2 regions of the Microcella humidisoli genome follow, and region 1 is predicted to be linked to the other one. Evidence: predicted binding sites of a transcription regulator. Region 1 holds the regulator's gene; the other holds the start of a gene.

Region 1 (15,156 bases):
CGGTCATCTGCACTTCGACGGTCGCCAGGAGGTCGTCGCCGTTGCGGCTGAACGTCTCGTGCGTCTTGACCTTGATCTCGAGGTAGAGGTCGCCGTTGGGGCCGCCGGCGGGGCCGACCTCGCCCTGCCCGGTGAGCTGGATGCGCACGCCCGTGTCGACGCCGGCCGGGATGTCGACGGGGATCGCGCGGCGGGCGCGCACGCGGCCCTGTCCCGCGCAGGTCGGGCACGGGCTGGGGATGACGGTGCCGTAGCCGCGGCAGGTGCCGCAGGGGCTCGAGGTGAGCACGTTGCCGAGCAGGCTGCGCACGGTGCGCTGGATCTGACCGGAGCCGCGGCAGATGTCGCAGGTCTGCGGGCTCGTGCCGGGCGAGCAGCAGCTGCCCTCGCACGTCGAGCACAGAATCGCGGTGTCGACCTCGAGCTGGCGCGTCGTGCCGAACACGATCTCATCGAGCTCGACCTCGACGCGCAGCAGGGCGTCCTGCCCGCGCTCGCGCCGACTGCGGGGCCCGCGCTGCTGCTGGCCCCCGCCGAAGAAGGTCTCGAAGATGTCGCCGAAGCCCCCGAATCCGGATGCGCCGCCGAAGCCACCCGACCCACCGAGGTCGTACTGCTGCCGCTGCTGCGGGTCGCTCAGCACGTCGTAGGCGTGCGTGACCTGCTTGAACCGCTCTGCGGCGTCCGCACTCGGATTCACGTCCGGATGCAGTTCGCGCGCCAGGCGGCGGTAGGCCTTCTTGATGTCGTCGGCGCTTGCCTGTCGGTCGATGCCGAGCACCTCGTAGTGGTCTGCCACTTATTCCTCACCGAGCAGTCGCGAGACGTAGCGTGCTACGGCGCGCACTGCTGCCATGTTGTTCGAGTAGTCCATGCGAGTGGGGCCGAGCACCCCGAGCTTGGCCGAGCTGTCCGAGCCGACCCGGTACGCGCTCGTCACGACCGCCGTCTCCTTGAGAGCTTCGGCGTTCTCGCGGCCGATGCGGGCCGTCACGCCGTTCTCGTCGACCTGCATCTCGCTGAAGAGCTTGAGCAGCGTGACCTGCTCCTCCAGGGCCTCGAGCACGGGATACACGCTGCCCGCGAAGTCGCCCTCGGTGCGCACGAGGTTCGCCGCGCCCGCCATGACGAGCCGGTCGGTGCGGTGCGCATCCACGTGGCCCAGGAGGGCCTCGGCGACGACGCCGACGGCGGCGCGACGATCGGGCGCGAAGCGCTCGGGCAGCGAGGCAGCCACGCTCGCCACATCGTTGAGCGGTTGGTCGGCGAGCGCCGCGTTGAGCTTGGCGCGCAGTTCGCCCACGAAGGCCTCGTCAGCCTCGGCGGGCAGCTCGATGATGCGCTGGTCGACGCGGCCGCCGTCGGTGATAAAGACCGTCATGAGCCGCGTCGCGCTCATCGGCACGAGCTCGACATGACGAACTCGCGCGTTGCCCAGGGTCGGATACTGCACGAGCGCCACCTGATTGGTGAGGTGCGAGAGCAGCCGCACGGTGCGCGCGAACACGTCGTCGAGGTCGACCGACTGGTCGAGGAAGGCTGAGATGGCCTGGCGCTGCGCGGCACTCAGCGGGCGCAGGTCGGCGAACTGGTCGACGAAGACGCGGTAGCCCTTGTCCGTGGGCACGCGTCCCGAGGAGGTGTGCGGGGCCGCGATGAGCTCCTCCTCCTCCAGCAGCGCCATGTCGTTGCGGATGGTCGCTGCTGAGACCCCGAACTGGTGTCGGTCGACGATCGCCTTCGAACCGACGGGCTCGCGTGAGGCGACGTAGTCGTGCACGATCGCGCGCAGCACGTGCAGGGCGCGCTCCGAAACCATGGCGCTCCTCCCCCTCCGACATCTCTCGCGGGTCTCGAGTGCCTGGCACTCGCTCCCGCGGACTGCCAATTCTACCCCGCCACGCGGGCGTCGCATCATTGCCTGGCGGATGCGCGGGCGCTAGGTTTGCCTCGTGCTCCACCCCGGGACCCATGTTCGCCGCAGGATCATCGAAAGGCAGTACCCATGACCGACCAGACCCCTCCCCCCGCCGCTCCGCAGCCCGCCGCCCCGCTCTCGGAGGCGGAGGACCGCCAGTGGGCGTCGTTCGCCCACCTGGGCGGCATCATCGGCCTCCTCCCCTCGCTCATCATCTTCCTGGTCTTCAAGGACCGCGGAGCGTTCACGCGGGAAGAGTCCAAGGAGGCGCTGAACTTCCAGATCACGATCGTCGGCCTGCAGATCATCGCCTACATCGTGGGCTCGATCCTCGCCGTGATCCTCATCGGCTTCCTGTTCTACTTGGTCGCCTGGGCCGCGTGGCTCGCCGGCGTGATCTTCTCGATCATCGGCTTCACGAAGGCGAAGGACGGCATCGCCTACCGCTACCCCTTCGCGGTGCGCCTCATCAAGTAGTCCCGCGACTGCTGCCTCTGCGGGCCCCGACCGATGCGGTCGGGGCCCGCGGGTGTTTAATGTCGCCATGACTGATCAGCCCCCCGTGAACCCGTACGCGACCACTCCCCAGCCCATGAGCCCCGCCGACGAGAAACTGTGGGCGACCCTCGTGCACGTCGGCGGCATCTTCTTCGGCTTCGTACCGGCGCTCATCGGGTTCCTCGTGCTCGGCAACCGCGGGCCCTTCGTGCGCGGCCACACCGCCACGGCGCTGAACTTCCAGCTGACGATGATCATCGCGGGCGCGATCGGCGCGATCACCTCGTGGCTCATCATCGGCATCTTCGTGCTCATCGCGGTGAGCGTGCTCATCCTGGTCTTCTCGATCATCGCGGCCCTCGCGGCCAACCGCGGCGAGGCCTACACCTACCCGCTGACGATCCCCTTCATCTCGTAGGGCGTCAGTCGGGCAGCAGGCGGCGCACGACGCCGTCGGCGAGCAGGCGCCCGCGCAGCGTGAGCACGATCGTGCCGCGCAGCGCGGGCCCCGGCTCGACGAGCTCGTCGGCGATGAGCCCGGCGACCGCACGGCGGCCGAGCGGGGTGAGAGCATCCGTCGACAGGCCCTCGCGCAGGCGAACCTCGAGCAGCACGCGCTCGACGCGCCGCGTCTCGGCATCGAGAGTCTCGCGACCCGCCGCCGGGCTCAGCCCGTGCGCCAGTCGGTCGGCGTAGGCAGCGGGGTGCTTGACGTTCCACCAGCGCACGCCGCCGACGTGGCTGTGCGCGCCGGGGCCGACGCCCCACCAGTCCTGCCCCGTCCAGTAGGCGCGGTTGTGGCGGGAGCGCTGGTCGGGGGTGCGCGCCCAGTTGCTGACCTCGTACCAGTCGTAGCCAGCGTCGGCGAGCCGGGCATCCAGCGCCTCGTAGAAGACCGCGTGCAGGTCGTCGTCCACGGGCGGCACCTGCCCGTGCAGCACCTGACGGGCGAGCTTCGTGCCCGGCTCGACGATGAGGGCGTACGCGCTCAAGTGGTCGGGCTCGGCCGCGAGGGCGGCGTCGAGGCTGCGCTGCCAGTCGGCCTCGGTCTCACCCGGCGTGCCGTAGATGAGGTCGAGGCTCACGGCGAGACCGGAGGCCTTCGCGGCGGCGACGACGCGCGGCACGTTCTCGGGGTCGTGCGTGCGCTCGAGCACCGCGAGCACGTGCGGCACCGCCGACTGCATGCCGACGCTCACGCGCGTGAAACCCGCGGCGGCGAGGCGCTCGAGCCCCGCGGCGTCGATCGAGTCGGGGTTCGCCTCGGTCGTGATCTCGGCGTCGTCGGCCACGCCGATGCGCTCGCGCACGGCGTCGAGCATGCGCGCCAGGTCGCCGGCGGGCAGCAGGGTCGGCGTGCCGCCCCCGAAGAACACGGTGCGGGCGGGGCGCGGCGGCAGGCCGCTCTCGCGCAGCACGCACGCGGCGAACTCGACCTCGGCGATCGCCTGGTCGGCGAAGTCGCTCTGCTTGACCCCGCGCACCTCGTCGGCCGTGTAGGTGTTGAAGTCGCAGTACCCGCAGCGCACGCGGCAGAACGGCACGTGCAGGTACACACCCAGGTCGCGCTGCTCGGCGCCGGCGAGCACGCTCGGCGGCAGCATCCCGTCGTCGGGGGCCGGATCGGCGAGGGGCAGGGCGCTAGGCACGCCCCCATCCTCCCAGCCGCGTCTCCACAATTCAGGAGTCGGGCCCGACGACGGGGGCTGTGGATGCTCTGCCGGGCGTGTCGCGAGGGCTCAGCATCCCGAACTCCTGAATTGTGGAGACGCGCCGGCGGCCGGGCCGCTCGGTGTCTGGCAGGGTTGTCGAGTGACCACCACCATCCTCTGGGACGTCGACGGAACCCTGCTGCTCAACTCGTTCGGCGGGGGCGGCGAGCTGTACCACACAGCCGTCGAGCGCACCGTGGGCCGCGAGCTGCACCCGCCGATGCCGCGCACGCACGGCAAGCCCGACGGGCTCATCCTCAGCGAGATCCTCGCCCACTTCGGCTTCGACGACAGCTGGCACGAGCGTGCCCGCGCCGTGCTCGACGAGCTCTCGATCGAGCGCGCGCAGGCGGGTGATCGGCGCGAGCCCGCCCCCGGTGTCGTGGATGCTCTCACCGCGGTCGCCGCCCGCGGCTGGCACAACGCGCTGCTGACGGGCAACTCGCTCGTGCGCGCCCGCGTCAAGCTCGAGGGTGCCGGGCTCGGGCCGGAGTGGTTCGACTGGGACCGCTCATTCTTCGGCGCGACGGCGCGCGAGCGCAGCGAGATCACCCGCGCGGCGCGCGAGGCGCTGCCGGGCGAGACCCTCGTGATCATCGGCGATACCCCGCGCGACGACGAGGCCGCGGCGGCCGCGGGCATGCCGTTCATCGGCGTCGCGACGGGCGTGTTCACGGTCGAGGATCTGCGCGAGACGGGCGCGGTGCTCGTCGTGGCCGATCTCGCCGGGTCGCTCGACGAGGTGCTCGCGACGATCGAGGGCCTGCGCTAGACCCTCTAGCTCTCTCTGTTCTCGATCATCGGCCGGGGGTCCGCAAGCATGTCTGCCGGGGGTTCAAAACCGAGTTCGGCCCCAACCTCCATCAGGTGACGCCGGCGCTTCTCCCACTCCTCGCGAAGGATCGGTTCAATCAGCTTTTCGATCGCAGTGTCTGGTCGTGGCATTCCCGTGGCAAGCCACCACTCGACACCGATCAGATCAATCAGTGCCTGGACATCCTCGACGTCGCGGCAAGCAGTGACGAGTCTCCAGAGATCATCGACAGGGGTGTTGTCATCCGCCCACTCAACAACGGGCGACGGAACACCGACCACGGACAGGTCTCCGAGCGGCTTCACCGCTCGATACGGCAAGACCCACAGCAGCAGGACGCCAGCCAGCACCAACCCGGCGATTGAGATACCGACGACCGCGGAGACCTGAGCAACAGTGCTCAAGACCGGGATCAGTGGCACGCCGGCTGCGGCCGCGACCGTGACCACGCCCCATGTGACGAAGAAGATGACGCCACGCAGAGCGCGTTGCCACGCGGGCCTGTTCGTCGGGGCGTAATGAGTGCGCCAGGCAAGCACTACCTCTTCGACGCTGCCGCCCAGTGACGGGTCGACGATGTACCAGGCCTGATGGTTGTCGCGGCGCCCAAGGAAGACGCCGTCGCGCTCGATCGTCAGGGGCATGCACGCAAGCTATCGCGGTCCGAACATCCGTGCCTACACGCTCTAGCTGACGAGCGCGACACCCTGCACGAACCAGATCTGGTGCATGCGGAACACCATGACCGCGACCGCGAGGCTCGCCACGCCCATGACGACGGTCGCCCAGCGCGTGCGGTCGACGAGCGCCCACACGATCGCCGCGACGGGCAGCACGAGGGCGACGACGAGGTAGATCCACCACTCGACGATGTCGCCGGTCGGCTCGTTGCCGACGAAGGGCGCCACGATGCCGATCACGATCTGCACGAGCAGCACGAGCGCCACGGCCGCCGTGGGCAGCACGCTGTAGTCGTCGGGCTTCCGGCCGATGCCGCCGAGCACGAGGGCGGCCAGTCCCGCGACGACGCTCACGATGATGGCGATCGTGGTGAACCACTCGATCACTCTGCTGCCTCCTGCTGCTCGATCGGGAACCCGACCAGCGTACGGCCGCGCCCCTGACGCACGCTGATGAGAGCGACGAGGCGGTCGGGATGCTCGCCGCCTGTTCCCCGCTCGATCGCGGCGACCGGCTCGGCGTCGGGGTGCTGCGGCAGGGCGAGCAGCTTGCCGTGCCCGAGGTCGCGCGACTGCGCGGGGTCGACCTCGAGCGCGACGAAGAGCCGCGCGGCGACCTCCGCCGGGCTCGCGAGCAGGCTCACGCCGCCCTCGGCCAGCGCCTCGAGGCTCACGGCGTCGGCCACGTCGAACGGGCCCACGCGCGTGCGCCGCAGTGCCGTGAGGTGCCCGCCGACACCGAGGGCCGAGCCGAGGTCGCGCGCGAGCGCGCGGATGTAGGTGCCCGAGCTGCAGTCGATGCGGGCATCCACCTCGATCGCGTCGGGTGTTCGCCGAACCGCCAGTACCTCGAAGGCGCTGATCGTGACGCGGCGCGACGCGAGCTCGACCGCTTCACCCGCGCGCACGCGATCGTAGGCGCGTTTGCCGTCGACCTTGATCGCGCTCACCGAGCTCGGCCGCTGGTCGATCTCGCCCGTGAGGGCGCGGATGCCCTCCCCCAGGTGTTCGTCGGTCACCGCCGCGATCGCCGCGACATCGGCCGTGCTGACGACCTCGCCCTCGGCGTCGTCCGTGGTCGTCGCGGCACCGAGCCGCATGGTCGTCTCGTAGGTCTTGTCGAGGCCCACCAGGTAGGTGAGCAGGCGCGTGGCCGGGCCGGCTCCCAGCGTGAGCAGGCCCGTCGCCATCGGGTCGAGGGTGCCGGCATGACCGACCTTGCGGGTGCCGAGGGCGCGGCGCGCACGGGCGACGACGTCGTGGCTCGTGAGACCCTGCGGCTTGTCAACGAGCAGGAGTCCGGTGGGCACGACTCCACGGTAGCGGGCGCGCGCGGCGGCGGTCGTGCGGCTGCCCGGCTTAGGCTGGCGGGCATGCGCATCGCGGTCATCGGAGCGGGCGCGGTCGGCGGCCTCGTGGCCGCACTGGCCGCGCGTGCGGGGCACGAGGTGCTCGTGACCGCGCGCGGCGAGCATGCTGCCTCGATCGCTGCGGCGGGGCTGCTCGTCGACGGCGGCTGGGGCGAGTGGGTGGCCGCGGTCGAGCTCGTCGAGAGCATCCCGAACCGCCCCATCGATCTGCTCATTCTGGCAACGAAGGCGCACGACTCGGCCCAGGCGATCGCCCCCTGGGCGACCCACGACGGCACCCCCGTGCTCGTGCTGCAGAACGGCCTCGGCGGCGAGGATGCGGTACGGGATGCCCTGCCGCGCTCCCCCATCGCGATCGGCCTCGCGCTCTTCGCCGTGAGCCTCACGGGCCCCGGCCACATCACCGTCACGGGCCCCAACGGCCTCACTCTCGGCGGCGACTCCGCCGCGGTCGCGGTCGCCGAGCCCCTGTTGCGCGAAGCTCTCCCGGCCGACATCGTGCTGGCCGAGAACATCCGCGGCGCCCAGTGGACGAAGCTGCTCATCAATCAGGTCAACGCCCTGCCCGCCATTACGGGCCTCAGCGTGCAGCAGACGATCGCACACCCCGGACTGCGCGGCGTGATCGCCCGCGCCATGGTCGAAACCGTGGCGGTCGGCACCGCGGTCGGCGCCCGCTGGGGCCGCATCGGGGCGGTGGATGCCGAGGCCATCGCTCGCGTGCGCGCCGGTGGAGCGGCGGCGGCCGCCGAGCTCGCCGAGCACCTCGCCGCCGGAATGGGCGACGTGCCCAACCCCGCGTCGATGCTGCAGAGCATCCGCCGCGGACGCATGACCGAGGTCGACGCGATCAACGGCGTCGTCGTCGACTACGGCACCTCGCTCGGCGTGGCCGCACCGGTCAACGCCGCCCTCGTGGGTCTCGTGCGCAAGGCGCAGTCGGGAGATCCACCGCTGACGCCCGCCCAAGCGCTCGCGCGCATCCCGGCGCCCTCCTGATCTCCACAATTCAGGAGTCGCGAACGCGAACAGCCCCCCGACACGCCGTGGGAGCGCTCCACGACCGCGCCCCGCGTCGCGATCTCCTGAATTGTGGAGACCGACGGCGCGGGGCGGCGGGGCGGCTGAGTGTCGAGCGGCTAGAGCATCGACTTGGTGTGCCAGACCGTCTTCGTCTCGACGAAGGCCGTGATGCGCTCGAGCGCCGGGCGCGGGATGCCCGCCACGGGTGCCACGACGCGCTTGAGCGTCTCGGCCGCCGCCAGCTGCAGGTCGACCCAAGTCTCGCCCTTCGCCCCGTCGATCGAGCCGGCCCCGGTGAGGTCGAGCGCGTTGACGTCGGCGTGCGATGCCAGCCACGGCATGATCTCCGCCGGCGAGCCGGTGAGCATGTTGATAACGCCCCCGGGCACGTCCGAGGTCGCGAGCACCTCGCTGAGCGAGATCGCCGAGAGCGGCGCGCGCTCGTCGGCCACGACCACGACGGTGTTGCCGCTCACGACGATCGGCGCGAGCACCGACACGAGGCCGAGCAGCGAGCCGCCCGTCACGCCCTGCGGCGCGACCGCGGCGACAACGCCCGTCGGCTCGGGCACCGAGAGGTTGAAGTAGGGGCCCGACACCGGGTTGGCGTTGCCGGCCACCTGCGCGTACTTGTCGGCCCAGCCCGCGTACCAGACCCACACGTCGATCGCGAGATCGACCTGCGCGCCCGCCTCGGCGGCGGTGACACCCTCCGACGACTGGATCTCGTCGACGAACTGCGCGCGACGCCCCTCGAGCAGCTCGGCGATGCGGTAGATCACCTGGCCGCGGTTGTAGGCCGTGGCGCCGACCCAGCCGCCGACCGCGGCGCGCGCGGCGACTACGGCATCGCGGGCGTCCTTGCGCGAGGCCTGCGCGGCGTTCGCGAGGAACGCCCCATCGGCCGCGACGACCTCGTAGGTGCGGCCGCTCTCGCTGCGCGGAAACGTGCCGCCGATGTAGAGCTTGTACGTCTTGGGCACGGTGAGCCGGCTCACTTCGCGACCGCCTTCCGGGTCTTCGCGGGCTTTCGGGCGGCGCGCGCGCCGTCGGTCGGGGCACTGGATGCTGCGCTCAACGATGCCGGAGCATCCCACCCGCTCGCCTCGAGGTAGGCGGCGAGCCCGTGGCGGCCGCCCTCGCGGCCGTAGCCCGACTCCTTGTAGCCGCCGAACGGCGACGCGGGGTCGAAGCGGTTGAACGTGTTCGCCCACACGACGCCCGCGCGCAGCTGGTCGACGAGGGCGAGCATGCGGCTGCCCTTCTCGGTCCAGATTCCGGCCGAGAGGCCGTAGGGCGTGTTGTTCGCCTTCGTGATCGCCTCGGCGGGCGTGCGGAACGTCAGCACCGAGAGCACGGGGCCGAAGATCTCTTCCCGCGCGATCGCGTGCGCGGCGCTCACCTTGGTGAAGATCGTCGGCGCGAACCAGAAGCCCTTGTCGGGGATGCGGCAGTCGGCCGTCCAGCGCTCGGCGCCCTCGTTCTCGCCCGTGTCGCTGAGCGTGCGGATGCGTTCGAGCTGCGCGGCCGAGTTGATCGCTCCGATGTCGGTGTTCTTGTCGAGCGGGTCGCCCATGCGCAGCGTCGAGAGCCGCTGCTTGAGGCGATCGATGACCTCGTCGTGCACGTTCTCCTGCACGAGCAGGCGCGAGCCCGCGCAGCACACGTGGCCCTGGTTGAAGAAGATGCCGTTGACGATGCCTTCGATCGCCTGATCCATCGGCGCATCGTCGAAGACGATGTTGGCGGCCTTGCCGCCGAGCTCGAGCGTGAGGCGCTTCTGGGTTCCGGCGACTTGGCGCGCGATCATGCGGCCGACGTTCGTCGAGCCCGTGAAGGCGACCTTGTTGACGTCGGCGTGCGTCACGAGCGCCTGGCCGGTCGGGCCGGGGCCCGTGACGATGTTGACGACGCCCGCGGGCAGGTCGGCCTGCTGCAGGATCTCGGCGAACAGCATGGCCGTGAGCGACGTGGTCTCGGCGGGCTTGATGACGACGGTGTTGCCGGCGGCCAATGCCGGGGCGATCTTCCACGCGAGCATGAGCAGCGGGAAGTTCCACGGAATCACCTGCGCGGCCACACCAAGCGCGCGCGGGTTCGGACCGAGGCCGGCGTGCTCGAGCTTGTCGGCCCAGCCGGCGTAGTAGAAGAACCACGCGGCGACGAGCGGCACGTCGACATCGCGCGTCTCGCGAATCGGCTTGCCGTTGTCGAGGCTCTCGGCCACGGCGAGCTCGCGCGAGCGCTCCTGCACGAGCCGCGCGATGCGGAACAGGTACTTGCCGCGGTCGCTGCCCGACATGCGCGACCACACGCGGTCGTAGGCGCGACGCGCCGCCGCGACCGCGACATCCACATCACCGGCGGTGGCCTGCGCGATGCTCGCGATAACCTCCTCCGTCGCGGGCGAGATCGTGTCGAACACGTCGCCGTGCCCGTCGACGAACTCGCCATCGATGAAGAGGCCGTACTGGGCCTTGAGGTTCAGGATCGACGCCGACTCCGGCGCCGCTGCGTATTCGAGAAAGGCCATGATCTAGTCCACCGTCACGTAGTCGGGGCCACTGTAGTGACCGGTTCGCATCTTCTGGCGCTGCAGCAGCACGTCGTTGACGAGGCTCGAGGCGCCGAAGCGCCACAGCTGGGGGGTGAGCCACTCTTCGCCCACGGTCTCGGCGACCGTGACGAGGTAGCGCACGGCGTCCTTCGAGGCGCGGATGCCGCCGGCGGGCTTCATGCCGATCTTCTCGCCGGTCAGGCGGTGCCAGTCGCGGATGACCTCGAGCATGAGCAGGGTGACGGGCAGCGTGGCCGCGGGGCTCACCTTGCCCGTCGAGGTCTTGATGAAGTCGGCTCCGGCGAGAATCGCGAGCCAGGAGGCGCGCTTGACGTTGTCGTACGTCTGCAGCTCGCCCGTCTCGAGGATCACCTTGAGGTGCGCGTGGCTGCCGTCGGGGCGGATGCAGGCCTCGCGCACGGCGACGATCTGGTCGAAGACGACCCCGTACTGCCCGCTGAGGAACGCCCCGCGGTCGATGACCATGTCGATCTCGTCGGCGCCCGCCGCGACCGCCTCGCGCGTGTCGGCGAGCTTGATGGCGAGGCTCGCGCGCCCCGAGGGGAAGGCCGTCGCGACCGCGGCGACCTGGATGCCCTCGGTGCCGCCCGCGGCGTGCCGGCTGCCGAGCGCCTCGACCGCGTAGGGCACCATGTCGCCGTAGACGCAGACGGCGGCGACGCTCGGCGTCGTCGGGTCGCTCGCGTCGGGCGTGATCGCCTTCGCGACGAGCGAGCGCACCTTGCCGGGAGTGTCGGCGCCCTCGAGCGTCGTCAGGTCGCACGTGCGGATGATGGTGTCGAGCGCCCAGGCCTTCGAGCTCGTCTTGATCGAACGGGTGCTCAGGCCCGCAGCGCGCTGCTCGAGACCGACGGCGTCGACCCCCGTGAGCCCGTCGAGGTGCAGACGCAGAGCCGTCTCGGTGAGGTCGCCGCCGAGCAGGCGCACGGCGCGCTCCGCCGGCGCGATGCCGACGGGATGGGTGATGGTCATGAGGCGTCCTCTCGGGATGCTGTGGTGGCGGAATCGAGGTCGTGGTCGTGGTCGAGCTCGGCGAGCAGGGCGCGCGCCGTGTGCTCGTCGGTGACGAGCACCGAGCAGAGTCCGTGGGTGACGATGGCGCGGGCGACGGCGTGCTTGGGCTCACCGCCGATGACGAGAATGCTCGTGGTCGCGGCGCGCAGCTCTTCGAGTCCGAGGCCGAGCGTGCGAGCATCCAGTTCAGGGTCGGCGATCGTGCCGTCGGCCGTGATGTACCGGCCGATCACATCGCCCACGGCACCGCGCTCGACGAGCCCGGCGATGTCGGTCGAGGTGAGGTAGCCGCTGTCGACGTGCACCGAGCTCGTGTCGGCGACTCCCGCGCTGTAGAGGTAGGCCGAGGCGCCGCGTGCCATGCCGAGCACGCCGCCGACCGTGCGGTCGCCCTCGATGGCCTTCTTGGTCTCGAGGCGCTCGAGAATCGCCGGGCTCGGCAGCAGCGTCGCCTGGCCGCCCGCCTTCTGGGCGATCATGACGGCGGTCGCGGCGGCCGTGCCGGGGCGCTTGCTGAGGCTGACGCCGCCATTGATCTGCACGACGTTCACCGCGGTGGCCCAGCCGGCGGGCAGGGCTTCGGCGACCTGGTGCAGCGTGCGACCCCAGCTGACGCCGAGCAGGCGCGGCACCGGGCGATGGCTCACGAGGTAGTCGGCGGCGGCCTCGCTCACGCGCGCCTGCAGCTCGGCGTCATCGCCCGGAGCGGGCACGACGACGGCGTCTTTGAGGCCGAAGCGGGCGGTCAGGTCGCGCTCCAGGGCGAGGCGACGAGCGCGCGGGTGCACGATCTCGATGCGGATGATGCCCCGCTCGCGGGCCTGGGCGAGCAGCCGGCCGACTTTCCAGCGCGTGACGCGCAGGATCGCGCCGATCTCGTCTTGCGTCTTGTTCTCTTCGTAGTAGAGCTCGGCGGCGCGCACGGCGAGCAGCTCGGTGGCTGCGGCGGTATCGGCGGGCGCCATGGGGCTCGTCCTTCCGGGTCGGCGTGCAGGGCTGCTGCCCCCAGGCTAGGCGCGTGGGCGCGCACTCACCAACATTTGTTGGCGCATCTGCTCACATGAGCACAGCGCGGCAGGATGCTGCTCGCGCGCGTGGGTACGCTGGGCATGACCGCCGAGCGGTCGCCCACCACGCTCCGGCTCCGCCGGCTTCTCGCGGAAGGACTCCCGTGACCGACTACGCCCTCGCCGTCGACCTCGGCGGCACCAAGGTCGAAGCGGCCCTCGTCGATTCGAGCGGCACGCTGCTCGACGGCTCGCGCCACCGCCGCCCCACCGGTGCATCGTCGACGAGCGAGCAGCTCGCCGCCGCCGTGACCGCAGCGGTGCAGGATGCCCTCGCGGCGCTCCCCGAGGGCGCGACCCTGCTCGGCGCGGGCATCGGCAGCGCGGGCCCGATCGCGGGTACGACGGGCGACGTCTCGCCCCTGAACCTCGGAGCCTGGCGCAACTACCCCCTCGGCGATCTCGTGGGGCAGCAGGTGCCCGACCTGCCCGTCACCCTGCGCATGGACGGCATCTGCATCGCCCTCGCCGAGGTGTGGCTGGGCGCCGCCCAGGGCGAGAGCAACGTCATGGGCATGATCGTGTCGACGGGTGTCGGCGGCGGTCTCATTCTCGGGGGCCGCGTCATCGCGGGCCCCTCCGGCAACGCCGGGCACATCGGCCACGTCGCCGTCGCCGGGTTCGACGACCCCTGCGCATGCGGGGCGCGCGGCTGCCTCGAAGCGATCGCCTCGGGCCCGCGCACGGTCGCCTGGGCGCGCGACCACGGCTTCGGGGGCGAGACCGGCGAGCAGCTCGCCGCGGCCGCCGCGGGGGGCGACGCTACCGCGCGCGCGGCGATCGAGCGCTCCGCCACCGCGGTCGGCCGGGCTATCGCGAGCGCGAGCGCGCTCGTCGACCTCGATGTCGTCGCGATCGGCGGCGGCTTCAGCCACGTGAGCGACGACTACATCGCCCTCGTCGGGGCGGCGGTCGCGGGCCACAGCGACTTCGGCTTCGTCACGAAGACGCGCGTCGTCGCCTCGGGGCTCAGCGGCGAGGGCCCGCTCGTCGGGGCCGCCGCGCTCGTGCACCGCGCCGAGCTGCTCGGCTAGGGCTCTGCTCGCCCGACGACCGAGGCAGGCTCACGACCCAGTTCGTCGTCGACCATGCCGCGGCGGCCGAGCAGCGGCACGGCGACGAGGTTGCCGAACGCGAGCACGAGCAGCACCGCGAGCGCGAGCGTCCACGAGCCCGTCGTATCGCGCAGGGCGCCGAGCAGCAGGGGGGCGATCGCGGCGATCGCATAACCGACCGTCTGCACCGCACCGCTGACCGTGCTGGCCATCGCGGGCGTGCGCGTGCGCAGCGCGAACAGCGCCAGGCACATCGGGAACGTGATGTAGCCGAGGCCGAGCGCGATCATCCAGAACAGCGTCGCCGACTGCGGAGCCAGCAGCAGGCCCGCGTAGGCCGTGCCGAAGAGCGCCGTCGAGGCGACGAGCAGCGGCGTCGGCGTGCGCAGGCGCGCGACGAGCACCGGCCCGAGTGCCGCGAGTGGCAGGCCGAGGAATCCGAGCAGGGCGAGCAGGGCGCCCGCCTCCGCCTCGCCGACCCCCGCGATCTCGCGCAGCATCGGGGGCAGCAGGGCGTACCCGGCGTAGGCCGAGATGCTCGAGATCGTGAACGGGATGGCGATGCCCCACACCGTCGGCGACCGCAGCAGAGCGGTTCGAGACACGCGGGCGGTCGGCACCGGAATGCCGTCGTCGCGGGCGATCGCCGCTCGGCGCGCGCGTACTGCGCCGACCGCCAGCGCGATCCACGGCAGCACGGCGATGCCGACGAACGCCGCCCAGATGGCGAGCGAGAGCCGCCAGTCGCCGAGCTCGGCGAGCGGCACGGCGACGAGGGGCGGCACGGCGGCACCGATCGACATGATCATCGCGTAGGCCGCGGTCATGGTTCCGATGCGGTTCGGCGTGACCTTCTTCACGGCGGCGGGCAGCAGCACGTTGCCGAACCCGGCGCCGAGCAGCAGCACGAGCGTGCCGATGAGCAGCATCGTGTAGTCGACGGCCGCAGCACGCACGAGGTGCCCGGCGATCATGGCGATCATCGCGAGCAGCAGCGTCGGCTCGAGTTGCAGTCGGCGGGCGAGCCGGGGCGCGAGCACGCCCGCGAGGGCGAACGCGATGGGCGGAGCCGTTCCGAGGGCGCCGAGCGCGAGCGCACTGAGCGGAATGTCGACGTCGATGCGCCCCGCGAGCGGCGAGAGCGCGGCGACCGGTAGGCGCATCGTGGCGGCGATCAGCACGATGGCGACGACCCCGAGCACGAGCTGCGATCGGCGTCTCGAGGGGTCGTCGGTCACTCGGCCATCCTAGGTCGCACCCGCGCGCTGACAGCCGGCGCGCGGCGACCTAGGCTGACCCCGTGACCGACTGGGCCCGCTTCCTGCCGTTGAGCAGCCGCGACCGCGCCGACGATGCGGGCGTCAGCCGCGACCGCTCCCCCGCTGTGGCGGGCCTGCTCACGGCGATCGCCGCGGTGCTGGATGCCC
Region 2 (15,156 bases), 1.1 Mb from region 1:
CACGAGATCACCGCCGAGGCGATCCAGCGCGCCGTCGACAACACGCGCGAGCTCGACACGGCGCTCGTCGACGCGCAAGAGACGCGGCGCATCCTCGACCGCCTCTACGGCTACGAGGTGAGCCCCGTGCTGTGGCGCAAGGTGGGCCCGGGCCTGAGCGCCGGCCGCGTGCAGTCGGCCGCGACGCGCCTGGTCGTCGACCGCGAGCGCGAGCGCCTCGCCTTCATCACCGCGAGCTACTGGGACCTCGACACGACGCTCTCGCCCCTCGGCGGCGAGACGCCCTTCACCGCCCGCCTGGCGCGCCTCGACGGCAAGAAGGTGGCCTCGGGCCGCGACTTCACCGACCGCGGCGAGCTCAAGGGGTCGGAGACGGTCGCGCTCGACGAGGCGCTCACCACCTCGCTCGCCGAGGCGCTGCGCGATCCGGCCATCGCGGTGACCGTCACGAGCGTCGAGTCGAAGCCCTACACGCGTCGACCCGCCGCGCCGTTCACGACCTCGACCCTGCAGCAGGAGGCCGGGCGCAAGCTGCGCTTCACCGCCCGGCAGACCATGTCGGTGGCGCAGTCGCTCTACGAGAACGGCTACATCACCTACATGCGCACCGACTCGACCACGCTCTCGCAGCAGGCGGTGGATGCGGCGCGCTCGCAGGCGGCCGCCCTCTACGGCGCCGACAGCATCCCCGAGACCCCCCGCGTCTACGCGAGCAAGTCGAAGAACGCGCAGGAGGCGCACGAGGCCGTGCGCCCCGCGGGCGACGTGTTCCGCACGCCGAGCGAGCTCGAGGGCACGCTGCGCGGCAACGACTGGAAGCTGTACGACCTCATCTGGAAGCGCACCGTCGCGAGCCAGATGGCGGATGCCCGGGGCCAGACGGCGTCGGTCAGCATCCAGGCCGGCCCGACCTCCGGCTCGGCGACCCCCGCCGGAGCGATCGCCGAGTTCGCGGCGAGCGGCACCGTCATCACGTTCCGCGGGTTCCTCGCCGCGTACGAGGAGGGGCAGGACGAGGCGCGCGACACCGACGAGAAGGCCGAGCCCGCCGAGGCCAAACTGCCGCCGCTCACCGTCGGGCAGTCGCTGAGCGTCGTCGATGTCGAGGCGAAGGGCCACGAGACGAGCCCGCCCGCGCGCTACACCGAGGCGAGCCTCGTGAAAGCGCTCGAAGAGCGCGGCATCGGCCGCCCGAGCACCTACGCGGCGATCATCTCGACGATCGTCGACCGCGGCTATGTCACGCCGCGCGGTTCGGCCCTCGTGCCGAACTGGATCGCCTTCTCGGTCGTGCGCCTGCTCGAGGAGAACTTCAGCGACCTCGTCGAGTACGACTTCACGGCCGAGATGGAGGCCGATCTCGACCGCATCGCCAACGGCGAAGCCGACCGCACCGAGTGGCTGAAAGGCTTCTACTTCGGCGACGCGCACCAGCCTGGCCTGCGGCCGGTCATCGACAACCTCGGCGACATCGACGCCAAGACGCTCAACTCGATGCCGCTCACCGACACCATCACGCTGCGCATCGGCAAGTACGGCCCCTACCTCGAGGTCATCGACCCCGCGGCCGAGGCCGCGGCCGACGGCACCCCGGCGACCCCGCGACGCGTCAACCTGCCGCAAGAGCTCGCTCCCGACGAGCTGACCCCGGCGAAGGCGCAGGAATTGGTGGATGCTCCCGTCGTGGGCGACCGCGTGCTGGGCATCAACCCCGAGAACGGCAAGCGCGTCGTGGCGAAAGACGGCCGTTTCGGCCCCTACGTGACCGAGCTGGACCCGGAGCCCGAGGTGAGCCCGGAGGAGGCCGCCGCGGCGGCTGCTGCTGCGGCGCTCGCCGCAGAGCCCGTGGTCGACCCGGCCACGGGCGAAGTGCTGCCGTCGCCGAAGAAGCGCGCGGCCCCGAAGAAGAAGGCGCCCGTCGAGAAGCCGCGCACGGCATCCCTGTTCAAAGACATGGACCCGGCGACGGTCGACTTCGAGACGGCGATGAAGCTGCTGAGCCTGCCCCGCGTGGTCGGCGACGACCCCGAGAGCGGCGAGCCCATCACGGCGCAGAACGGCCGCTACGGCCCGTACCTGAAGAAGGGCACCGACACGCGCTCGCTCGATGCCGAGGCGCAGATCTTCGAGATCGACCTGGCGGGCGCGCTCGCCAAGTTCGCCGAGCCCAAGTACGGCGCGCGCAAGGCCTCGAGCGCGCTCAAGGAGTTCGACGCCGACCCCGTGAGCGGCAAGCCGATCAAGCTGAAGGACGGCCGCTTCGGCCCGTACGTGACCGACGGCGAGACGAACGCCACGGTGCCCCGCGGCGAAGACCCGATGGAGATCGACTTCGATCGCGCCGTGCAGCTCATCGCCGACAAGCGCGCGAAGGGGCCGGCGAAGAAGCCCGTCAAGCGCGCGCCCGCGGCCGGGGCGAAGACGGCGGCGAAGACGGCGGCGAAGAAGGCTCCCGCGAAGAAGGCCGCGGCGCCCAAGAAGGCGTCGTGACCGGGCTCTTCATCACCCTCGAGGGCGGTGACGGGTCGGGCAAGAGCACCCAGATGGGTGCGCTGACCGAGTGGCTGCAGGGGCACGATCGCACCGTCGTGCAGGCGCGCGAGCCGGGCGGCACCGACCTGGGGCTCGAGCTGCGCGAGATCGTGCTGCACCGCCGCGGACACATCGCGCCGCGCGCCGAGGCGCTGCTGTACGCGGCCGATCGCGCACACCATGTGGCGACCGTCGTGCGCCCGGCGCTCGAGCGCGGCGACATCGTCATCCAAGACCGCTACCTCGACTCGTCGGTGGCGTACCAGGGCGCGGGCCGCGTGCTCGACCCGGACGAGGTGCGCGACCTCTCGCTGTGGGCCACCGAGGGTCTGCTGCCGCACCTCACCGTGCTGCTCGACCTCGACCCCGCCGTCGGCCGCGAGCGCCTCGACGCGAGCCGCACTCGCTACGACCGCCTCGAAGCGGAGGAGGCCGCCTTCCACGAGCGCGTGCGGAACGCCTACCTCGCGCTCGCCGCGGCCGAACCTGAGCGGTTTCTCGTGCTCGATGCGACCCGGCCGGTCGACGAGCTGCAGGCGGGCATCCGCGACCGGGTGTCGGCCCTGCTCGACTAGGGTGGCGCCATGACCGCCTGGGACGAGCTGACCGGTCAGGAGGCCGCGATCGCGGCGCTGCAGGATGCCGCTGCCGACCCGCAGGCGATGACCCACTCCTGGCTCATCACGGGCCCTCCGGGCTCGGGGCGCTCGAACCTCGCCTTCGCCTTCGCCACAGCGCTGCTGCAGGGCGGGCAGTCTGACGACGAGGCCCGGCGCACGGCCGCGCAGGTCGCCGCCCGCACGCATCCCGACCTCGCCGTGCTCGCGACCGACCGCGTGATCATCTCGATCGACGAAGTGCGGCACCTGGTGGCGCAGAGCCAGTTCTCGCCGAGCACGGCCCGCTACCGCGTCATCGTCATCGAAGACGCCGATCGCATGACCGAGCGCACTTCGAACGTGCTGCTCAAGGCGCTCGAAGAGCCCCCGCCGCGCACCGTCTGGATCCTGTGCGCGCCGAGCGCGGCCGACCTTATCCCGACGATCCGCTCGCGTGTGCGCACGGTGCGCCTGCGCGTGCCGAGCGTCACCGAGGTCGCCGAGTTGCTGGTGCGCCGCGACGGCGTCGAGCCAGCGCTCGCCGAGCGCGCGGCGCGCGAGTCGCAGACGCACATCGGCATGGCGCTGCGCCTGGCGACGGATGCCGAGGCGCGCGAGCGCCGCGCTCGCACAATCGCGCTGGCACTCGGCGTGCAGAGCGTGAGCGGCGCCGTGCTCGCCGCCGAGCAGCTGGTCGCGGTCGCGACCGATGACGCGAAGGCGCTGACGGCCGAGCGCGAGGAGGAGGAGCGGGCCGCGGCGCTGCGCTCGCTCGGCATCGAGCCGGGGGCGGCGGTGCCCGCGGGTCTGCGCGCGAGCCTCAAGGCCCTCGAAGAGGACCAGAAGCGCCGCGCGACGCGCTCGGTGCGCGACGGCATCGACCGCGTGCTCGTCGACCTCATGTCGCTCTACCGCGACCTCGCGATGCTGCAGCTCGGTGCGGGGGTCGAGCTCGTGAACGAGGCGGTGCGACCCGAGCTCGAGGTCGCCGCGCGCGCGGGCAGCGCCGCGCTGTCGCTCGCCGCGCTCGACGCGATCGCGCTGGCCCGCCGACGCATCGAGGGCAACACGCCCCCGGCGCTCGCCCTCGAGGCGATGCTCATCGCGGCGAGCGGACGGGTGCCAGCGCTAGGCTCCCCCTCGTGACCCGTCGCACCGCGCCTCGTACGGCCGCCCTCGTCTCATTGATCCTCGTGCCCGCCCTGCTGCTGAGCGGCTGTGTGCCGAGCTGGCTGCAGGGCCTCGTCGGCGGGGGCACCGTCTCGACGCCGACCGGCGAGGAGGTCGCCGACGAGCTTCGTCCGTACTACACCCAGATACTGACCTGGACGGGGTGCGGTGGGGGTGCCGAGTGCGCCACCGCGATCGCGCCGCTCGACTGGGACAACCCCGGCGAGGGCGACGACGTCGAGCTCGCGCTCGTGCGCCACCCGGCCACGGAGCAGGCGCAGGGCTCGCTCTTCATCAACCCCGGGGGTCCCGGCGCGTCGGGCTTCGACTTCGTGCGCGACAGCGTCGACTTCGCGGTGAGCGCCGACCTCCAGCGCGAGTTCGACATTGTCGGTTGGGATCCGCGCGGGGTCGGCCGGTCGAGCGCCGTCACCTGCTACACCGACCCGGCCGATCTCGATCAGTTCATCTTCGGGATTCCCGAGGCCACGTTCGGCACGCCCGAGTGGGAGGCCGAGGTCATCGACAGCTCGATCGCGTTCGCCGAGGCCTGCGCCGAGAACACGGGCCCGCTGCTCGAGTTCGTCGACACCAACAGCACAGTGCGCGATCTCGACATGATGCGGGCGATCGTGGGGGATGCGCAGCTCAACTTCTTCGGATACTCCTACGGCACCGACATCGGTGCGCGCTACGCCGACCGGTTCCCCGAGAAGGTTGGGCGTCTCGTGCTCGACGGTGCCACCGATCCGACGACGACGACCTTTGAGGTCGTGCTCGCGCAGTCAGAAGGTTTCGAGCAGGCCCTGCGCGCCTACCTCGAGGCGTGTCCCGAGCTCGGGGCCTGCCCGTTCCCCGGCTCGCTCGATGACAGCCTGACGCTCATCCGCGACCTTTACGACCGCCTCAACACGACGCCGATCGAGGCCGAGGACGGGCGGTTCTTCGACGGCGCAGTGCTCGACATCGCGATCGCGACGGCGCTCTACGACGAGGGCTCGTGGTCGTTCCTCAGCCAGATGTTCACCGAACTGCGCACGGGCGTCGTCGAGACGGGCTTCCTCCTGGCCGACTTCTACTACGGGCGCGAGAACGGCGAGTACATCGACAACTCGCTCGAGGCCTTCATCGCCATCAACTGCCTCGACTATCCCGTCGAGACCGACCGCGCCGTGATCGCCGAACAGAACGAGCAGATCCGCGCGGTCGCCCCGACGACCGGCGACCCGTCGCCGCTCGGCGACGTGCTGTGCGCCAACTGGCCGCACCAGTTCGAGGGCGAGCTCGGGCCGGTGAGCGGTGCGGGGGCGGCCCCGATCCTCGTCGTCGGCACGACGGGAGACCCTGCGACGCCCTACCAGTGGGCTGAGGCGCTGGCCGAGCAGCTCGAGAGCGGCGTGCTGCTCACGTGGGTGGGCGAAGGCCACATCGCCTACGACGAAGGCGACCCGTGCATCAACGACATCGTCGACGAGTACTTCCTCACCGGCGCGGTTCCCGTCGACGGGCTCGTCTGCGAGGGCTGATCGTGCGGTCTGCGCGGCCAGGCGGAATCGGCTAAGCTTTCACCTCGTGTCACGGCCTCGGCCGTGTCCGCCGCCTTAGCTCAGTCGGCAGAGCGTCTCACTCGTAATGAGAAGGTCGTGGGTTCGATTCCCACAGGCGGCTCCGTGATCAACCTGAACCGCTCCGTCTTGTCCTGGTGCGCTCGCGCTGCGCGCGACGGGGTTCGATTCCCACAGGCGGCTGCACTCCTCTCCATCCGGCTCGAGCGTCGAGAACGGAGCACTCATGACGGTTGACGGCCCGGCTTCGGCCACCACTGTCTTGCGCCGCACGGTGCTTCTCGTCGCGGTCATCAACCTCGCCTACTTCGGCATCGAGGTCGTCGTCGCTGTGGCGATCGGCTCGGTCGCGCTGCTTGCCGACAGTGTCGATTTTCTGGAGGACACGGCGGTCAACGTGCTCATCGCCCTCGCGCTCGGCTGGTCGCTCGCTGCGCGGGCGCGAGTGGGTCGGGTGCTCGCGATCGTCATCCTTCTGCCGGCCATCGCCGTGGTCGTGCAGCTCGTGCTCAAGGTCGGCGACCCTCAGGCGCCCGCGGCCCTGCCGCTCATGCTGGCAGCCGCCGGGGCCGCCGTCGTCAACCTGGTGTGCGCCCTGCTGCTCGCGCGCATCCGCGCCGCCGGCGGCTCGATGGTCGGGGCGGCCTGGCTCGCGGCGCGCAACGACGTGGTCATCAACCTCGCGATCGTCGCGATGGGGGTGATCACGCTGTGGATCGGCACCGGCTGGCCCGACATCGTGCTCGGCACGCTCATCGTCGTGCTCAACGGTCGTGCGGCCCTCGAGGTGTGGCGGCTCGCGGGCGAGGAGTCGCTCGCCGCCCGCGCGCTCGAGGGCGATGACCTCGACGACGACTGAGGCGCTTCACCGGATGCGGACCTTTGTGAATGCCGTTCGCGACGTTCCGCATCCGCGGAAGGCACCCGCGACGAGCACCCTCCCGCCGGTCGACGCGAGGCGGGGCAGTCGCGAGCGCGTGGGATGCTGGGAACGATGAGCACACCGCCCCCGCCGAGTCACGACGACGACGCGAACGACGAGCACGCCTCGCACCCCGAGCACGCCTCGCACCCCGAGCGCGGCTCGCACCCCGAGCACGGCTCGCGCGCCGCGACCGCGCTCGCGATCGCCGCGACGCTGGCGGCCGGCGTCGGCGTCGCGACGCAGAGCCGCATCAACGGCGAGCTCGGGCAGCTGCTCGACGACGGATACACCGCGGCGCTCATCTCGTTCGGCAGCGGCTGGGTGATCCTGCTCACGATCCTCGCTCTCGCACCCCGCGGCCGCGCCGGCATCTCGCGGGTCATGACCGAGGTGCGCCACGGCCGCCTCGCGTGGTGGATGCTGCTGGGCGGCTTGGCCGGCGGCTACTTCGTGCTGGCGCAGGGCCTTGTCGCCGGGATGCTCGGCGTCGCGATCTTCACGATCGCGATCGTCACCGGCCAGACCGTGACGGGGTTGACCCTCGACGCGACCGGCTTCGCGGGAGCCCGCCGCACGGCGATCGCACCCGCCCGCGTGATCGGCGCCGCCCTCACGGTCGCGGCGGTCGCCGTCGCGGTCGTGCCACGACTCGGCGGCGAGGGGTTCCCGATCGCGGCGGTCGTGCTGCCCGTGCTCGCGGGGGTCGCCGTCGCCTTCCAGCAGGGCCTCAACGGCCGCGTTCGGGCCGAGGCGCGGTCGGCGCTCGCCGCGACCACCATCAACTTCACGGTCGGAACCGCGGCGCTCGCCGGCGCGACGCTCGTGCATCTGCTCGTCGCGGGGCTGCCCGAAGCACTGCCGACCAACCCGCTGCTCTACCTCGGTGGCGCGGTCGGGGCGATCTTCATCGCCATCCAGACGGTGACGGTCGGCCGTATCGGCGTTCTCGTTCTCGGGCTGTGCCTGGTGGCAGGGCAGCTTGCGGCGTCGCTGGTCTTCGACGCCGTGGCGCCGCTGGGGCCCGCATCGACGACGGCCACCGCGATCGCCGTCGTGCTCGCGTTCGCCGGCGTGCTCGTGGCGAGCATCCGGTGGCGACGCCGGGGTGGCGGCGCTAGTCGGCCGTCGGCGTGAAGTCGAGCGCGAGAGAGTTCATGCAGTAGCGGTCGCCCGTGGGCGTGCCGAAGCCATCGGGGAAGACGTGGCCGAGGTGCGAGCCGCAGTTCGCGCAGCGCACCTCGGTGCGCACCATGCCGAGCGAGGTGTCTTCGATGAGCTCGACGGCCTCGGGGCGCACCGACTCGTAGAAGCTCGGCCAGCCGCAGCCCGAGTCGAACTTCGTTCCGGCGACGAAGAGCTCGGCGTTGCACGCGCCGCAGGTGTAGATGCCGGCACGGCTCTCATCGAGCAACTCGCCCGTCCAGGCGCGCTCGGTGCCCGCCTGGCGCAGCACCTGGTAGCGCTCCTCGCCGAGCTCGTCGAGCCACTCCTGCTCGGTCTTCTCGACCGCGTACGCCTTGCCGTCGGTTGCCGGGTTCTGGCCCATGATCCCTCTTCTCCTCGCCCGCAGGCGGTTGATCTCCCCCCATTAAACTCCTCATCGTGGCCGACGCTTCCCCGATCCAGCGAACCTGGAGTCAGCTGACCCGCGACGAGTTCTTCGAGCTGGCCCGCTTGCGCACCGAGGTGTTCTTCCTCGAGCAGCGCATCGACGAGCCCGAACTCGACGATCGCGACCGCGACGAGTCGACCGAGCACGTGTGGATCGCCGATGAGCACGGCCCCGCCGCGTACCTGCGGGTCGTCGTCGACGACACCCCGCACCCGGGCAATCAGGATGCCCGCCGCCTCATCGGCCGCGTCGTCACCCGCGCCGACCGCCGCGGCGAGGGCCTGGCGCGCCGACTGCTCGAGCACGTCATCGAGCGACACGGGCACGAGCCGCTGGCCCTGCACGCGCAGACCTATGTGCAGCCGCTCTACGCCGCCGTCGGCTTCGCGGCCTATGGCGAGGAGTACCTCGAGGCGGGCATCCCGCACATCGGCATGCACCGCCCCGCCCAGCCGGCACCGACGGCCGACCCCGTACGCTGAGCGCACCATGATCGCTGCGTTCGCCCTTGCCGCCGCCCTCGCGGTTGCCCCCGCGGCCGGCTGCACGGCCGAAACGGGGGCCTTCTCGTGGGGGTTCAAGGAGTCGTTCCGCGCCTACATCAGCGGCTCGATCGCGAACGGCGAGTGGAGCACCGAGGGCGGCATCGACTACGCGACCCCGGCGTTCTTCAGCGAGCGGCTCGCGGGCGAGGTGGCGCTCGACCCTCTCGCCGGCACGCTCGCGGTCGAGGGGGCGCTGCGCTTCACGGGCCACGACGGCATTCTCGACACCACGATCGCGAACCCGCGCCTCGTTGTCGAGAGCGCCGACCGCCTCGTCGTGGTCGTCGACATCCGCGGCACGACGCAAGACTTCGTCCCCATCGACTCCGCCGCCGTGCCGTTCCTGACGGGCGACCTGACGCTCGCCACGTGGAGCGCCGAGGGCGGCACGCTGCGGCTCGACGGCGTTCCGCTGACGCTCACGCCCGAGGGCGCGGAGGCTTTCGGAACCTACCCGGCGGGCGAGGCCTTCGACCCGATCACGCTCGAGGTGCAGACGACGGACGCGTGCGCCGAGGCCGCGGTCGCGGCGCGGGCCGGGGCGCCGGTCGCCCAGGGGGCGATCATCGCGGGGGCCGTGCTGCTCGGGGTCGCGATCTCGATCGCCGTGCATCTCGTGCTGCGAGCACGACGCCGGTCGCGTCTTCCCGAGCCGCCGCCGCCCGCGGTGCCATGATGGAGGCGTGACCTCCACCGCTGAGCGGTACCGGCGGTTCGCCCGCGAGCAGGCGGACCGCTCGCGCTTCGCCGTCTGGGCCGAGACCGTGGCGGCCGACGACGACTGCCTGGCCCTCATCGACACCCTCGCCGAACTCGACCGCGAGCCGGCGATCGTGCTGTGGGCCGCGCAGGCCTCCGGTCTGGGAGCCCACGGCGATATCCGCGCCTGGCTCGAGGGCGAGTGGGATGCGGTGGCCGAACTCGCCCACGCCCGCCAGCGTGCGCTCGCCGCGGCTCACATGCCGGGCGCGTAGATCGCGCGGGCGAGCGCGTCGAGCACTGCGGGGGTGCGGGGCCCGAAGCTCAGCACCTCGCCGTCGGCCATGTCGACGAAGCGGCGGGCCTCGCCCGCGCGCGTCAGCGCGACCGCGGGCTTCTCGGCGAGCAGCCCGTCGACGCCGCCGACGCTCTCGAGCCCGCCGGTCATGACGAGGATGAGGTCGGGGTCGGCCGCGACGAGAGCCTCGTCGGTCATGGGCCGCAGGCCCGTCCAGCCGATCTCGCCCGCCACGTCGATGCCGCCGAGCCCCTCGATGAGCTCGTCAGCACCCGACTCCTCGCCGAACAGGTAGTAGATGCCCGAGGCCCCGCGCAGGTAGAGGAACAGGATGCGCACGCGATCGGCCGGGTTCTCGGGGCGGATCGACTCGATGGCGGTGAGCACCTCGGCAAGCTCCTGCTCGAGGCGCTCGGCGAGCAGCTCGCCGGTCGCGGGCGAGCCCAGGGCGGCCGACACCTGCCGGGCGAGCTCGGCGGGGGCGCCGAGGCCCGGTTCGGCATCCACGTAGACGACGGTCACGCCCGCATCGCGCAGCTGCAGCACGACGTCGGTCGGCCCGACGGTGCCGTCGGTGATGACGAGCGTGGGTCGCAGGGCCAGCACCGCTTCGCTGCTGATCGCGTGCCCGCTGCTCGTGACGACGGGCAGGCCGTCGGCCTCGGGGAACGTCGTCGAGATGTCGCGGCCGACGACGGCGTCGCCGAAGCCGAGGGCGAAGACCGTCGCGGCGATCGAGCCGGCGATGTCGAGCGGCAGGATGCGGCTCGCGTCGGCGACGACGACCTCGCGGTCGCCGTCGAGGTCGCGCGAGACGACGGTGGCCGGCAGCGACTGCGCGGGATCGACCGCGACGGGCTCGATGCGCGACGACTCGATGAGGGCGGTGGAGGGGCCCGTGAGGGTGCGCGGCGAGTCGCTCACGGTCAGCTCGCTGAGCGGCACGCGCGGTCCGCTCGGCGCCGTCGGCTCGGCGGTCGCCTGCGGGGCGGCGACGGCGCATCCACCGAGCAGGGCGAGCGCGGCGAGCATCGCGGCGAGTCCGGCCGCGCGAGCGGGGCGGGAGCGGGGTCGAGGCGTCATGGGTCCGGTCGGTCGAGGGCTGCGAGGCCGGGCGGTGCGGGCGCCGGCAGTGAGGCGAGCCTATTCCGCGCGGCTGTGCACCCGATGAGGCGTGCGCGGGGCACGCGAGCGAGCCTGCCGCAGCAACCGCGAGCCGTCCAGGGTCGAAGGTCCCCGGCCTCTAGCCTGAGTGAGTGATGGATGCTCCCTCCGACCTGCTCGACGAGCGCGCGCAACGCGTGCTCGAGTTCGAGCGCGCGTGGTGGGGGCACAGCGGTGCGAAGGAGCTCGGCATCCGTCGCGAGTTCGGCTGGACGGCGGCCCGGTATTATCAGGTCCTGAACGCCGTGATCGACACCGATGTCGCCGTGCGGTATGACCCCGTTCTCGTGGGCCGGCTGCGCGAGGTGCGCGAGGATCGCGCCGAACGGCGGCGCACTCGACGTGCGGGCGCCACCGGCGCCGCCTGAGTCTCCTGCACCAGCTGAGTCTCCTCCACCACCCCTCGCGGAAGGCGTCCCCCCGATGGCCGAGTACACCCCGGATCGCTTCGACGAGGTCTCCGACTCGCTGAGCCGCGTCGGCGCCCACCGCGCGGCGCCCGCGCGCGGTCGCGCCTGGATCGTCGTGGCCTGGGCCGCGCTCGCCAGCGGCGCTCTCATCGTGGCGGGACTCTACGGCCTCTCGCTCATCAGCGACCGCGTCACGTTCGAGCTGCCCGGCCTGGGCACGGCAGAGCCGATGCCCACCCCGACCGAGACGCCCTCGGCGCCTCCCACGGTCGAGCCCATCACCGACCCGGCGCTCGCCGAGCTGCCCGCGGGCTTCACGATCACGGTGCTCAACGGCACCGAGGTCGACGGCCTGGGTCGTGCCGCCCGCGACCTGCTGACGCCCCCCGGCTGGCGCGTCGGCACCGTGACGTCGGCCGCGCAGTCCGACCTGGCCGAGACGGTGGTCTACTACAGCGACCCGACGCTCGAGGGTGTCGCCGCGGGCATGGTCGAGCTGCTCGGCGCGGGGGTGTGGGAGCTCTCGGACGCCTTCCCCGGTGCCCCGATCACGATCGCCGTCGGCGCCGACTTCGCGGCGATCGCGGCGCCGTAGGAGCGCCGCGTTACACGCACGTTTCCGCTCGGTAAAAAGGTCGTTCCCGGCCGCGTCGGGGTGCGCTCGCGCGGGTAGTCTCGCGGCATTCCCGCAATGCAAGGAGCACCAGCAATGCCCAACGGCACCGTCAAATGGTTCAACGCCGAGAAAGGCTTCGGCTTCATCACCCTCGAGAGCGGCGACAGCGACGTCTTCGTGCACTACTCGGCGATCGACATGCCCGGCTACAAGGTTCTCGAAGAGGGCCAGGCCGTCACCTTCGAGATCGGCACGGGCACGAAAGGGCCGCAGGCCGAAGGCGTGCGCGTCGCCTGACCGTCGCTCGACCCGTGGGTTAGGGTGACCCCCATGAGCAGGGGAGCCGCGCGCGGACTCGTCGCGATGCTGGGCGTCGCGGCGGTGCTCGGCGCGGCGGGCTGCACGGCGACCGAGCCTCCCATGCCCACCCCGACCCCGAGCCCCTCGTACGTGTCGACCTACGTGCCGCCGCCCGAGTACGGCATCGCGCCCCTCACGGGCGAGCAGATCGAGGTGGGCGCGCTCACGGCCCCGTCGCTCGCCGCCAAGGTCGACAACCACCCCTCAGCACGGCCGCAGGTCGGGCTCGACCGCACCGACATCGTGTTCGAAGAGCTCGTCGAGGGCGGGCTCACGCGATACGTCGCCGTCTGGCACTCCGACGTGCCCTCGGTCATCGGCCCGGTTCGGTCGATCCGCCCGATGGACCCCGAGATCATTTCGCCCCTCGGCGGAATCGTGGCCTACTCGGGTGGGCAGCAGCGCTTCGTGCAGCTCATGCGCTCGGCCCCCGTCTACAACGCCATCCACGGGCAGAGCGACACGGCATCGACCTTCTACCGCGGCGACAACGCGCCTGCCCCGCACAACGTGCTCGTCAAGGCGCCCGAACTCATCGCCCAGCACCTCGACCTCACGGCGCCCCGACAGCAGTTCGCCTTCGCCGAGAGCCTCGCCGCGGCGAGCGCGACGAAAGAGGGCCGCCCGACGAGCGCGATCTCGCTCGTGTTCGGCGGCTCGGCCACGCCCGTCTGGAAGTGGGGCGAAAACTCGCAGCGCTGGGTGCGCTTCATGACGGGCGGCGATCGCGATATGGCGGCCTCGGGCGAGCAACTGAGCGCCGTCAACGTCGTCGTGCTGCGGGTTCCCGTGCAGGTGATCAGCAGCATCCCGACCACGAAGCTCATCGGATCGGGCGAGGCGTGGGTCTCGAGCGGCGGCGCGACGATCAAGGCCACATGGTCGAAGCGGTCGCTCACGGCGCCTATCCGGCTGCTCGACGCCAACGGCGTCGCGGTGCGCCTCGCGCCCGGCAACACCTGGGTCGAGCTCGTGCCGCTCGCTGGCTCCGTCACGTTCTCCCGCCCCGCCCAGTAGCAGGCGGCGCGGCTTGCACTCGCCCTCTGCGAGTGCCAGAATCGTTTAGCACTCACGCTCTGTGAGTGCCAAGAGCTACCGTACGTGAAGCGTCCGGGAGGGACGAGAGACACATGGCTAAGATCATCGCTTTCGACGAGGAGGCCCGTCGCGGCCTCGAGCGCGGCCTCAACATCCTGGCTGACGCCGTCAAGGTCACGCTGGGCCCGCGCGGGCGCAACGTCGTCCTTGAGAAGAAGTGGGGCGCCCCCACCATCACCAACGACGGCGTCTCCATCGCCAAAGAGATCGAGCTCGACGACCCGTTCGAGAAGATCGGCGCAGAGCTCGTCAAGGAGGTCGCCAAGAAGACCGACGACGTCGCCGGTGACGGCACGACCACCTCGGTCGTGCTCGCCCAGGCGCTCGTGCGCGAGGGCCTGCGCAACGTCGCGGCCGGAGCCGACCCCATCAGCCTCAAGCGCGGCATCGAGAAGGCCACGCAGGCTGTCTCGGCCCAGCTGCTGAAGAACGCCAAGGAGGTCGAGACCAAGGAGGAGATCGCCGCCACCGCGAGCATCTCGGCCGCCGACCCCGAGATCGGCGCCCTGATCGCCGAGGCCATCGACAAGGTGGGCAAGGAGGGCGTCGTCACCGTCGAGGAGTCGAACACCTTCGGCACCGAGCTCGAGCTCACGGAGGGCATGCGCTTCGACAAGGGCTACCTGTCGGCGTACTTCGTGACCGACCCGGAGCGCCAGGAAGCGGTCTTCGAAGACCCCTACATCCTGATCGTCAACGGCAAGATCTCGGCGATCAAGGACCTGCTGCCCGTCGTCGACAAGGTGATCCAGAGCGGCAAGCAGCTGCTCATCATCGCCGAGGACGTCGAGGGCGAGGCCCTGGCCACGCTCGTCGTCAACAAGATCCGCGGCATCTTCAAGTCGGTCGCCGTCAAGGCTCCCGGCTTCGGTGACCGCCGCAAGGCCATGCTGCAGGACATCGCGATCCTCACGGGTGGCCAGGTCATCAGCGAGGAGGTCGGTCTCAAGCTCGAGAACGCGACCCTCGACCTGCTCGGCCGCGCCCGCAAGGTCGTCATCACCAAGGACGAGACCACGATCGTCGAGGGTGCCGGCGACGCCGAGGCCATCGCCGGTCGCGTCAAGCAGATCCGCGCCGAGATCGAGAACACCGACTCGGACTACGACCGCGAGAAGCTGCAGGAGCGCCTCGCCAAGCTCGCCGGCGGCGTCGCCGTCATCAAGGCGGGCGCGGCCACCGAGGTCGAGCTCAAGGAGCGCAAGCACCGCATCGAAGACGCCGTGCGCAACGCGAAGGCCGCCGTCGAGGAGGGCATCGTCGCCGGTGGTGGCGTCGCCCTCATCCAGGCCGGCAAGACGGCGTTCGAGTCGAAGGAGATGACCGACCTCGTCGGCGACGAGGCCACCGGTGCCAACATCGTCAAGGTCGCCATCGACGCTCCGCTCAAGCAGATCGCCCTCAACGCGGGCCTCGAGCCCGGTGTCGTCGCCGACAAGGTGCGCCACCTCGAGGTCGGCTTCGGCCTCAACGCGGCCACGGGCGAGTACGTCGACATGCTCGGTGCCGGCATCGCCGACCCGGTCAAGGTCACGCGCTCGGCGCTGCTCAACGCGGCCTCGA

What was found. Region 1 encodes HrcA, which represses chaperone genes, less so after heat shock. Its sites were predicted from a motif close to TTNGCACTCGNNNNNNNCGAGTGCNAA; they were not measured.
Region 2: the regulator HrcA is predicted to act here: its motif matches at 13,558-13,584, upstream of groL (chaperonin GroEL).

Annotation. Positions count from the first base shown of each region.
Region 1 is NZ_CP101497.1:2,613,140-2,628,295, forward strand. Features, by position in the region: gene dnaJ (molecular chaperone DnaJ) at 1-799, opposite strand, end outside; gene hrcA (heat-inducible transcriptional repressor HrcA) at 800-1,819, opposite strand; gene NNL39_RS12775 (DUF4870 domain-containing protein) at 2,006-2,395, shown strand; gene NNL39_RS12780 (DUF4870 domain-containing protein) at 2,463-2,834, shown strand; gene hemW (radical SAM family heme chaperone HemW) at 2,839-4,065, opposite strand; gene NNL39_RS12790 (HAD family hydrolase) at 4,229-4,900, shown strand; gene NNL39_RS12795 (hypothetical protein) at 4,906-5,586, opposite strand; gene NNL39_RS12800 (hypothetical protein) at 5,629-6,009, opposite strand; gene truB (tRNA pseudouridine(55) synthase TruB) at 6,006-6,932, opposite strand; gene NNL39_RS12810 (ketopantoate reductase family protein) at 6,996-7,991, shown strand; gene NNL39_RS12815 (aldehyde dehydrogenase family protein) at 8,132-9,013, opposite strand; gene NNL39_RS12820 (aldehyde dehydrogenase family protein) at 9,010-10,548, opposite strand; gene deoC (deoxyribose-phosphate aldolase) at 10,552-11,565, opposite strand; gene NNL39_RS12830 (sugar-binding transcriptional regulator) at 11,562-12,572, opposite strand; gene NNL39_RS12835 (ROK family protein) at 12,779-13,708, shown strand; gene NNL39_RS12840 (MFS transporter) at 13,705-14,967, opposite strand; gene NNL39_RS12845 (hypothetical protein) at 15,030-15,156, shown strand, end outside.
Region 2 is NZ_CP101497.1:1,511,582-1,526,737, forward strand. Features, by position in the region: gene topA (type I DNA topoisomerase) at 1-2,490, shown strand, start outside; gene tmk (dTMP kinase) at 2,487-3,107, shown strand; gene NNL39_RS07275 (DNA polymerase III subunit delta') at 3,117-4,277, shown strand; gene NNL39_RS07280 (alpha/beta hydrolase) at 4,274-5,827, shown strand; tRNA gene NNL39_RS07285 (tRNA-Thr) at 5,897-5,969, shown strand; gene NNL39_RS07290 (cation diffusion facilitator family transporter) at 6,093-6,725, shown strand; gene NNL39_RS07295 (DMT family transporter) at 6,861-7,925, shown strand; gene msrB (peptide-methionine (R)-S-oxide reductase MsrB) at 7,906-8,337, opposite strand; gene NNL39_RS07305 (GNAT family N-acetyltransferase) at 8,394-8,885, shown strand; gene NNL39_RS07310 (HtaA domain-containing protein) at 8,893-9,624, shown strand; gene NNL39_RS07315 (hypothetical protein) at 9,632-9,922, shown strand; gene NNL39_RS07320 (heme/hemin ABC transporter substrate-binding protein) at 9,904-11,028, opposite strand; gene NNL39_RS07325 (DUF3263 domain-containing protein) at 11,205-11,477, shown strand; gene NNL39_RS07330 (LytR C-terminal domain-containing protein) at 11,533-12,114, shown strand; gene NNL39_RS07335 (cold-shock protein) at 12,229-12,432, shown strand; gene NNL39_RS07340 (DUF3048 domain-containing protein) at 12,466-13,512, shown strand; gene groL (chaperonin GroEL) at 13,626-15,156, shown strand, end outside.